DNA from 2 places in the Amycolatopsis sp. DSM 110486 genome. Region 2 is predicted to be linked to the other one. Evidence: riboswitches for the same ligand, from Rfam matches in the RefSeq annotation. Region 2 holds a riboswitch; the other holds the start of a gene.
The links. A riboswitch is a leader RNA that binds a small molecule or an ion and turns the genes downstream of it on or off. The one in region 2 is predicted to bind S-adenosylmethionine.

Region 1: linked by a shared signal. The riboswitch ahead of K1T34_RS52535 (aminotransferase class V-fold PLP-dependent enzyme) and the one ahead of K1T34_RS11875 (methionine ABC transporter ATP-binding protein) in region 2 are both predicted to bind S-adenosylmethionine.

The regions. Positions count from the first base shown of each region.
Region 1 is NZ_CP080519.1:10,896,157-10,901,118, forward strand. It holds gene K1T34_RS52520 (RluA family pseudouridine synthase) at 1-489, opposite strand, end outside; gene lspA (signal peptidase II) at 486-1,067, opposite strand; gene K1T34_RS52530 (hypothetical protein) at 1,057-1,809, opposite strand; gene K1T34_RS52535 (aminotransferase class V-fold PLP-dependent enzyme) at 1,832-3,175, opposite strand; SAM riboswitch class IV at 3,216-3,330, opposite strand; gene K1T34_RS52540 (potassium/proton antiporter) at 3,435-4,913, opposite strand.
Region 2 is NZ_CP080519.1:2,461,224-2,466,185, reverse strand. It holds gene K1T34_RS11890 (resuscitation-promoting factor) at 1-415, shown strand, start outside; gene rsmA (16S rRNA (adenine(1518)-N(6)/adenine(1519)-N(6))-dimethyltransferase RsmA) at 451-1,290, shown strand; gene K1T34_RS11880 (TetR/AcrR family transcriptional regulator) at 1,281-1,865, opposite strand; SAM riboswitch class I at 2,254-2,344, shown strand; gene K1T34_RS11875 (methionine ABC transporter ATP-binding protein) at 2,559-3,569, shown strand; gene K1T34_RS11870 (4-(cytidine 5'-diphospho)-2-C-methyl-D-erythritol kinase) at 3,768-4,736, shown strand; gene K1T34_RS11865 (ABC-F family ATP-binding cassette domain-containing protein) at 4,773-4,962, shown strand, end outside.

The DNA of each region.
Region 1 (4,962 bases), 2.5 Mb from region 2:
CTTGAACGCGCGCTTGAGCACCGTGTACGCGTGCTCGCTCTTGGCCACCACCATCACGCCGGTGGTGCCCGCGTCGAGCCGGTGCACCACGCCCTGGCGCTCGGCGGCGCCCGACGTCGAGATGCGCAGGCCCGCGGCGGCCAGGCCGCCGACGACCGTCGGCCCGGTCCAGCCGGGGCTCGGGTGCACGGCGACGCCCACGGGCTTGGAGATCACGATGATGTCGTCGTCGTCGTGGAGGATCTTCATGCCCTCCACTGGCTCGGCGATGACCTGGATCGGGGACTCCGGCTCCGGCAGCGTCACTTCGAGCAGGCCGCCGGCGGTCAGGCGGTCGGACTTGCCGGCGGGCCGGCCGTCCACCAGCACGTCCCCGGCTTCGGCGAGCTCCGCCACGACCGTGCGGGACAGGCCCAGCAGCTTGGCGAGGCCGGCGTCGACGCGCATGCCGTCGAGCCCGTCGGGGACGGGCAGCAGGCGCGCGGTCACGCGGTCTCCTTCTTGCTGTTCTTGTCGCGGGTCGAGGTGCCGTCGTAGTCCTTGCCCAGCAGCGACAGCAGCACGATGAGCACGCCGCCGCAGCAGATCGCGGAGTCGGCGATGTTGAAGATCGCGAAGCCCTCGCCGTTGGGGGCGAAGGCCGAGATGAAGTCGATGACGTGGCCGCGCAGCGGGCCGGGGGCCCGGAAGATGCGGTCGGTGAGGTTGCCGAGCGCGCCCGCGAGCACCAGGCCGAGGCCGATGGCCCAGCCGACGCTGCGCAGCCGCCGCGAGAGCCAGATGATGGCGACGGCCACGGCCGCCGCGACCAGCGCGAGCACCCACGTCATGCCCGTGGCCATCGAGAACGCGGCACCGGGGTTGCGGATCACTTGCAGGTAGATGAGGCCGCCGAGGATGCGCACCGGCTCCTTGCCCTCGAGGTTGGCCGCCACGAGGTTCTTCGACACCAGGTCGATCACCCAGATCAGAGCCGCGACCGCGAACACCAACCCGACCCGGCGCTTGGGCAGCACCACGGGCGCTTCGGGCTCCTCCGAGACCGCTGAGGCCGCGTCACCGCTCACCGCCGGTTCGACGGCGGGCGCGCCTTCGGGCCGGCCGGGTTCGGGCGAACCGGGCTCGGACAGATCGTGTTCGGACGAGGAGGACTCGGTGCTCACGCCCCCATTGTCCACGCCCCGGCCTCACCCGTTCGCGGCGGCAGGCCGCGAACGGCCCTTCACGGGTCCGGCGACCACCAGAAACGCCACCGCGAGCAGCACCACTGCCGACGAAACCACCCCCGCGACGCCCGGTAGCAGCATCGCCACCGCCACGAAGCCCACGGTGACCGCGAGGACCAGGAGACTGCGCTCGTACCCCCCCCAGCACCACCAGCCCCACGGCTGCGAGCGCCGGGCCGCGGGCATCGGCGTCGAGGTCGAATTGGGCGTAGGCGGCGAGGTCCAGCACGGGCACCGCCAGCACACCGCCGGCGAGGGCCAGGGCGAACCGGCCGGTTTTCGGCCTGGTCCCGGCTCGCGCGTAGCCGACGAGCACGATCGCCACGACCAGCGCGAGTGCGATCGGCCAGCCCAGCGCTGACGTCGAGGTCGGCGCGGGCAGCGGGTCCTGGCTCAGGAACTGCTCACCGCCGATGGCCGTGTCGAAGTAGTCCACGTGCACGCGGTCCATCGGCACCGCGGACAGGTTCACGAACTCGCCCGCGGCAGAACCGGCGCCGGCCGCGAGCCGCACCGCGGCCAGGATCAGCTCGGCGAAGCCCAGCAGCGCGAGCGGAACCCAGAAACCCCAAGATCTCCCCACGCGCCGAGGGTAGCGAGCGGGCTCAGGCGCAAAACGGCGGCAGCTCCCGCGGGTCCCCCACCGGGGCCCAGCGGCCGTCGACCTTCGTGTACTCCCAGCGGGCGCCGCGGGCGACGATCTGGCGCAGCGCGAGCACGAGGCGGTCCACGTGCTCCTCGGTGCTGCCCAGGCCGAGGCTCACGCGCACGGCCTGCTGCCCGTCGCGGCCGCATTCGCCGATGAGGCGCTTGGTGGCGACGTGGGCGCAGAACGCGCCGTCGCGCACGCCGATGCCGTACTCGGCCGAGAGGACCGCGGCGAGCCAGCCGGGTTCGAAGCCGTCGACGATGAAGCTCACCGTGCCCACGCGGTCCACCGGCGCGTCGAACAGGCGCAGCTCGGCGCAGCCGGGCACGCCGGCCAGGCCCTTGCGCAGCCGCTCCAGCAGCGTGGCCTCGTGCTCGCCCACGGCGGCCCAGTGCGCGGACAGCTGCTCGCACGCGACGCCGAGCGCGTAGACACCGACAGTGTTCGGCGAGCCGGCCTCGTGCCGCTCGGCACCGGTGTTCCACACCACGGCGTCCTCGGTCACGAGCTTGGTCGCTCCCCCGCCGGCGAGGTATGGCTCGGCGGCGCGCAGCCAGTCGGACCGGCCGATGAGAGCGCCGGCGCCGAAGGGCGCGTAGAGCTTGTGCCCCGAAAGCGCGACGTAGTCGACGTCCAGCTCCCGCAGGGAAATCCGGCGGTGCGGCGCGAGCTGCGCGGCGTCCAGCGCCACGCGGGCGCCGTGCTTCCGTGCCACGGCGGCGATCTCGGCCACCGGCAGCAGCTCACCGGTCACGTTGGACGCTCCGGTCACCACCACGAGCCGCGGCCCCTCCGGGCAGGCGTCGAGCGCTTCGTCCACAACGGACACCGCGGCCAACCGCGTGCGCGGCAGCTGCACGCGGCGCACATTCGGGCCCCGCCAAGGCAGCAGGGCCGCGTGGTGCTCGGTGTCGAACACGACCACGGACGTGCGCCGCGGCAGCGAACGCGCCAGCAGGTTGAAGGAATCCGTGGTGTTGCGGGTGAACACGACGGTGTCGGTGGCGCGCGCGTCGACGAACCGGCGCAGGATGTCGCGCGTGCGCTCGTAAAGGCGCGTGGACACCTGCGAAGCGAAGCCCGCGCCGCGGTGCACGCTCGCGTACCAGGGCAGGAACTCGTCGACGGCGGAGCGGACCGCGTCGAGACACGGCGCACTCGCGGCGTGGTCGAGGTTGGCGTAACCGATCTCGCCGCCGGTCACCAGGGGCACCCGCAGTGCCGCCCCCGCGACGCCGGGGATCCCCTGTGCGGCAACGGTTTCGGTGTTTTCAGCGGTACGGTCCAGAGCGAGAGTCATGGCGGTGCCTCCTCGGCAGTCCGGGGGACCCCCGGCGAGGGGCCCGCGCTTGCCCGTCGCACAACACGACCGGCCCGGTCTTCACCCGGGGCACCCCACCGCGGTAGGAGGGTTGCCGGCCAGCAAGCCGGGGCTGAACGCTGGCACTCATGACCTGTTGATGAAGGTAACCGATTCCGGGCGTGCGGAGAAAGCCCCGTCCCGTGATCTGAGATGGCGCTCACACGCCGGCGAACCCGCGAACCTCACCGAAAACGCGTCAACGGCCCAGCTCACCGCGCCAGCGCGCGAGCCGCCCGGCCCGGTCGACGGCGCGGATCCGGCGCTCGGTCGCGTCGCGGACCCCGGCCGTGGTGACCACCAGCAGCTGGTCGTCCTCCTGCAGGCGGCTGGTCTTCTGCGGCGTGAACCCGGAGCCGCGGCGGACCACGAGGCTCACGGTGGCGCCGGCGGGCAGGCCGAGCTCGGAGATGTACACGCCGTGCAGCTTCGAGCCCTTCTGGATGCGCACCTGCAGCAGCTCGGCGCCGAGCTCGTCCAGCGGCGCGGCGTCGACCTCGATCTCGTGCGCCTCGGAGGGTTTTGCGAGGCCCAGCAGCCGCGCGACCGGGCCGAGTGTGGCCCCCTGCAGCAGCGTCAGCACGACGACCAGCACGAACACGGCGTCGACGAGTCGCTCCGCGCCCGGCACACCCTGGGACAGCGGGATCAGCGCCAGCACGATCGGCACGGCCCCGCGCAACCCGGCCCACGACAGGAACGTCTGCTCCCGCCACGGCAGCCGGAACGGCAGCAACGACAAGACCACCGACAACGGGCGCGCGAGCAGCAGCACCACCGCGCCCGCGACGAGACCCGGGATGAGCGCCTCGAGGATCCGGCTGGGCGAGGCGTAGAGACCGAGCAGCACGAACAGCCCGATCTGCGCGAGCCAGCCGAGCCCCTCGGCGAACGAGAGCGTGTCGGAGCGGTGCGGCAGCCGCGAGTTGCCCAGCACGAGACCGGCGACGTAGGTGGCCATCAGGCCCGACGCGTGCGCCAGCTGCCCACTGGAGTACGCGAGGATGCACACGGCCACCGTCGCGAGCGGGTAGAGGCCCGTGGCCGGCAACGCGGCCCGGCGCAGCGCCATCGCACCCAGCCACCCGAACAGCAAACCCAGCACGAGCCCGGCGGCGAGTTCGTAAACGACCAACAGCGGCAGGGTCCAGTCCAACGCGGCCGCCGAGGAGAGCGCCACGACCGCGATGTACGCGGGTGCGTCGTTGAGCCCGGATTCCAGCTCCAGCGTACCCACGAGCTTCGGCCCCACGGAGAACGTGCGCAGCACCGAAAACACCGCCGCCGCGTCGGTCGACGCGAGTACCGCGCCCCACAGCAGCCCGAACCGCCAGTCGAGGCCGAGCAGCCAGTGCAGGGCCGTGCCGGTGACCACGATGCTCACGATCACGGCCACTGTGGACAGCAGGATTCCCGGGCCCAGCGAGGATTTCACCGCGCTCCAGCGCGTGGTGAGGCCACCTTCGGTGAGGATCATGACGAGCGCGGCCAGCCCCAGCGACTGCGTCAGGCTCGAGTTGTCGAAGTGGATCCCGATGCCCGATTCGCCCAGCGCCACACCGATGCCGAGGTACAGCAGCAGCGACGGGAGACCGAGGCGGATCGACACGCGCACGGCGAGCACCGACGCGAGCAGGACGACACCGCCGACGCCGAGCACGACGGGAAGCTGGTCCATGTCCGCCCCCTCCCGGTCGCCGTGGGCTTCCAGAATAGAGAGACGGAGC
Region 2 (4,962 bases):
GACCACCGTTGAGGACCCGGGCACCGCGGGCCAGAAGATGGTGACCTACAAGGTCACCAAGAAGAACGGCGAAGAGATCTCCCGCGAGCAGGTCTCGGTCAAGGTCCTCCTCGAGGCCAAGCCGAAGATCCTCAAGGTCGGTTCGATGAAGCCCGCCGACCCGGCGATCGGCGACGGTTCCGCCTGGGATCGCATCGCGGCGTGCGAGGCCGGCGGCAACTGGTCCATCAACACCGGCAACGGCTACTACGGCGGCCTCCAGTTCGACAAGCGCACCTGGGACGCCTACGGCGGCGACGCGTACGCGTCCTACCCGAACCAGGCTTCGCGCGCCCAGCAGATCTCGATCGCCGAGAAGGTCCGCGACGCCCGCGGTGGCTACAGCGCCTGGCCGGTCTGCGGCAAGCGGGCCTGAGTTCGGCGGTTCCCGAGGCTCGGTAGGCTTCCCCGGTGGTTGAACTGCTGGGGCCTGCCGAGATCCGCGGGCTGGCGGACGAGCTCGACGTCCGGCCGACGAAGAAGCTCGGCCAGAACTTCGTGCACGACCCCAACACGGTTCGCCGCATCGTCGAGTTGGCCGGAGTTCAGCCGGGCGACGTCGTCCTCGAGGTCGGACCCGGGCTGGGGTCGCTGACGCTGGGCCTGCTCGACGCCGGGGCCCGCGTGGTGGCCGTCGAGATCGATCCGAAGCTGGCGGCGCGGCTTCCGCGCACTGCCGCCGAACGCGCTTCTTCCGTCGCGGATCAGCTGAGCGTGGTCGGCGCCGACGCGTTGCGGATCAGCGCGGCTGATCTGCCGGCCGAACCCGTGTCGCTGGTCGCGAACCTCCCGTACAACGTCGCGGTCCCCGTCGTGCTGCACCTGCTGGCCGAGCTTCCCTCGCTGCAGCGCGGGATGGTGATGGTGCAGACGGAGGTCGCCGACCGCATGGCCGCCGGTCCCGGCAGCCGCATCTACGGCGTGCCCAGCGTGAAGCTCGCTTGGTACGGGCCGGCGCGCAAGGTCGGCGCCGTGCCGCGGTCGGTGTTCTGGCCGGTGCCGAACGTCGACTCGTCCCTCGTGGCTTTCGAACGCGGCACTCCGATGGAGGGCGTCGAGCGGCAACGCCTGTTCGCGGTCGTGGACGCCGCGTTCTCCCAACGCCGCAAGACGCTGCGCGCGGCCCTCGCCGGCTGGGCCGGTTCGGCCGATCGCGCCGGCGAGCTCCTCGTGGCGGCCGGAATCGACCCGAAGACGCGCGGCGAGCAGCTCGACGTGCACGACTTCGTCCGGCTCGCGGCTCAAGCCTGAAAGATCCGGCGCAGGTGGTAGTCCAGCGTCGCGAGGACTTCGGGCGGGGTGAAGCGGCCGTGCAGGACGTCGAGGCCCAGGCCGGTGAAGCCCGCGACCAGCAGGTTGGCCTCGTGCCGCGGCTGGACGCCAGGCGGGAGCGCCACGCGGCGCAACAGGCTGGTGAGCAGGTCTTCGATCGGCGTCTCGGCGTGCAGGAACACCTTCGCCAGCGCCGGGTCGCTGTGGGTGCGGCTGAAGTAGGCGCGGTGGACGCGTAGCGACAGTTCGCGCTCGGCGTCCAGCGGGAGCAGCTCCGTGAGCAGAGTCCGGACCACGCCGCGCACGCTCTGGTCGAGCTGTGCCGCGATGCGGGCCTGCGTGCGCTGCTCGCCGCGTTCATGGAGGTAACGCAGGGACAACACGAGCAGGTTGTGCTTCGTTTCGAAGTAGTACTGCACCAGCCGCAGTGACACGCCTGCCTCGGCGGCCACCTCGCGCATGCTCACGGAGTCGAGCCCGCGTTCGGCCGCGATGCGCCACACCGCCCCGGCGATCTCGCGCCGGCGCTGCTCGTGGTCGACCCGGTGCGCCACGGTCCTCCTCCGCTGTAGTGGTACGACTGTATCCGATACGCACGTATCACAAACGGGCGTGACGGACGTCCGGATTCGACTCGTGGACGGGAGTGGACGTCCGGCCGGGAAGACGAAGTGTCTCGCCGTGGCGAACTACCTCGCCGAACCGTCATTTACCCACGCGCGAGCTGCCCCGCGATTCCCGTGCCGGAATCGCGGCTCCACCAGGGATCGGCAGCGTCCACAGTGGAATAGGCGCCGGATTCGCCGCGCGGAAGAAATTCGGTGCCGGAGCTTTCGGGGTCCACGATGTGGCTGCGGGTGTCCCGGTATCCGGGCACCACCACTCGTGTGATCTGCACCAACGCGCTTGCGTTCACCCAATGGGATCGGCTTTACTCAGAAACGTCCATCCCGAGCGACTGAGAGACCTGGCTCGCCGAAGTCGCAGCAACCACCCCCCATGGGGCAGGTGCTACAGCCAGGACCGATGGAGGCTGTTTCCGATGCAGAGGGTAGCCCGCCCGCTCCTGTTGACCCGGCGGCGCGTCGTCGATGAAGGTCGCCGCACGGTATGTGCGTGTCGACGCTCCACAGTCATCGCCTGATCCTTTCTTCCGCAATTCTGCGCACCGTCCGAAAAGGACGGTAATTCGGTGACGCCCGGCGCGCCCGGAAACGGTGCTGCGCCTCATGCCTGGAGCTCTCTTCGTGATCACTGTCGAAAACGTGTCCAAGTCCTTTCCCCTCAACGGAAATCCGGTCGCCGCGCTGCGTGATGTGAGCGTCGACGTGCAGGCCGGTTCCCTCTTCGGCGTGGTGGGCCCCGCCGGCTCCGGCAAGTCCACGCTCGCCCGCTGCATCGCGCTGCAGGAGCGCCCGGACCGCGGTGTCGTGCGGCTCGACGGCCTCAACACCGGTGCGCTCGACGGCCGCCGGCTGCGTGAGGTCCGCCGCCAGCTGGGTGTCGTCGGCACCAAGCCGGAGCTGCTCGCCGAGCGCACCGTCGCCGGCAACATCGCCACCCCGCTGGAGCAGCTCGGCATCGACGGGCCGCAGCGCAAGACCCGCGTCGGCAACCTGCTCGACCTCGTGGGCCTCACCGCCCGTGCCGCGCAGAAGCCGGCCGACCTCACGCCCGGCCAGCTGCGCCGCGTCGCCGTGGCCAGGGCACTCGCCGCCGGCCCGGCCGTGCTGCTCGCCGACGACCCCACCGCCGGCATCGCCCCCGAGGAGGCCGGCGCCGTGCTGGCCGTGCTCGACCGGGCGCGCGCCGAGCTGGGCACCACCGTGCTGCTGACCACTCCGGACGCCGGCGTCGTCCGCCGCGTCTGCGACGACGTCGCGGTGCTCGAAGACGGCGCGGTCGTCGAACGCGGTCACGTGCTCGACCTCATCGCCTCGCCGGGCAGCTGGACCGCGCAGGCGGTGCTGCCGGCGATCGAGACCGCCCGCGCGCAGGCCGCGAAGTACGACCGGTCCGCCGACGTCGTGCTGATCGGCTTCGCGTCCGTCGGCGCCCTGCTGCCCGAGGCGGCCGGCCGCTTCGACGTGGAGGTCGCCACCATCGGCGGCGGACTCACGCGCATCGGTGACACCCCGATCGCTCGTTTCCGCATCGGTGTCCGCGGCGAGCGAGCCGACGCGGCGCTGGCGTGGATTGCCGACCGCGGCGCTCACGTGACGCCGGCCGTGCGGGCCGCGCAGAGCGTCGCCGCCTGATTCCAGCTGACCCCGTCGGTGCCGTGAAGGGCCCGTTGAAGGACTCCGATTCCTTCAACGGGCCCTTCCTCGCGCGGTGCGCGGGTCCCGGGGTCCAAGGTTGGCGTCGACGTGTCCGAGAGGTTGGGACAGCCGTCCTGAGGATGCCTGTTTTCTCCTGGTGGGGAGCCCAGGCGCCCGGCCACGTAGGCTTGACGGGTGCTCGCCGTAGTTCCACCACCAGTCACCGTCCGGGTCCCGGCCAAGGTCAACCTGCACCTGGCCATCGGTGACCTGCGCGAGGACGGCTACCACGACTTGGTCACCGTCTTCCAGGCGTTGTCGCTCACGGACGAGGTGACCGTCGCGGCCACCGACGACCCGGGGCTCGAGGTCTTCGGCGAGGGGGAGGGGTCGGTGCCCACCGACGCCACCAACCTCGCCTGGCGCGCGGCCCAGGAGCTCTCCGCCTACGCCGGCCGCGCCGAGGGAGACGACCTGAAGGTGCGGATCGTGCTGCGCAAGGGCATCCCCGTCGCCGGCGGTATGGCGGGCGGGAGCGCCGACGCGGCGGCGACGCTCGTCGGCCTGGCCTCGCTGTGGAAGCTCGACGTGACGCGCGACGAGCTGGCCGCCATCGCGGGCAAGCTCGGCAGCGACGTGCCTTTCGCACTCTACGGCGGCACCGCGCTCGGCACCGGCCGCGGTGAGCAGCTCGTGCCCGTGCTGTCGCGCCACACGTTCCACTGGGTGCTCGCGTTCGACACCGAAGGCCTGTCGACGCCGAAGGTGTTCGGCGAGCTCGACCGCCTGCGCGCCGAAGGCAACCCGCCGCGCATCGGCTCGCACACCCCGGTCGTCGAGGCCCTCGCGTCGGGCGACCCCCGTCAGCTCGCGCTGCTGCTGGGCAACGACCTGCAGGCGGCCGCCGTGTCGCTGCGTCCCGGCTTGCGCCGCACGCTGCGCGCGGGCGTGAACGCGGGTGCGCTGGCCGGGTGTGTGTCCGGCTCGGGGCCCACGTGCGCGTTCCTCTGCGCCGACGCGCAGGCCGCCGTCGAGGTGGCGGCCGAGCTGTCCGGCGCCGGCGTGTGCCGAACCGTGCGCGTCGCCCATGGCCCGGTGCCTGGCGCCCGGCTGGTCGGCGGCGACGACGCACCCCGTGGCACGCCACCGCGTGTGCACGCCTGAACATCTGTCCATTGTGGAAAGGATCGGCTGAATCGGATGGCCAACCTGGTCAACCTGGAGTCGGTGAGCAAGTCGTACGGGGTGAAACCGCTGCTGGACAGCGTTTCTCTCGGCGTCGCCGCCGGACAGCGCATCGGCGTAGTCGGTCTCAACGGTGGTGGCAAGACCACGCTGCTGGAGGTGCTCGCGGGTCTGAGCGAGCCGGATTCCGGCCGGGTGAGCCATG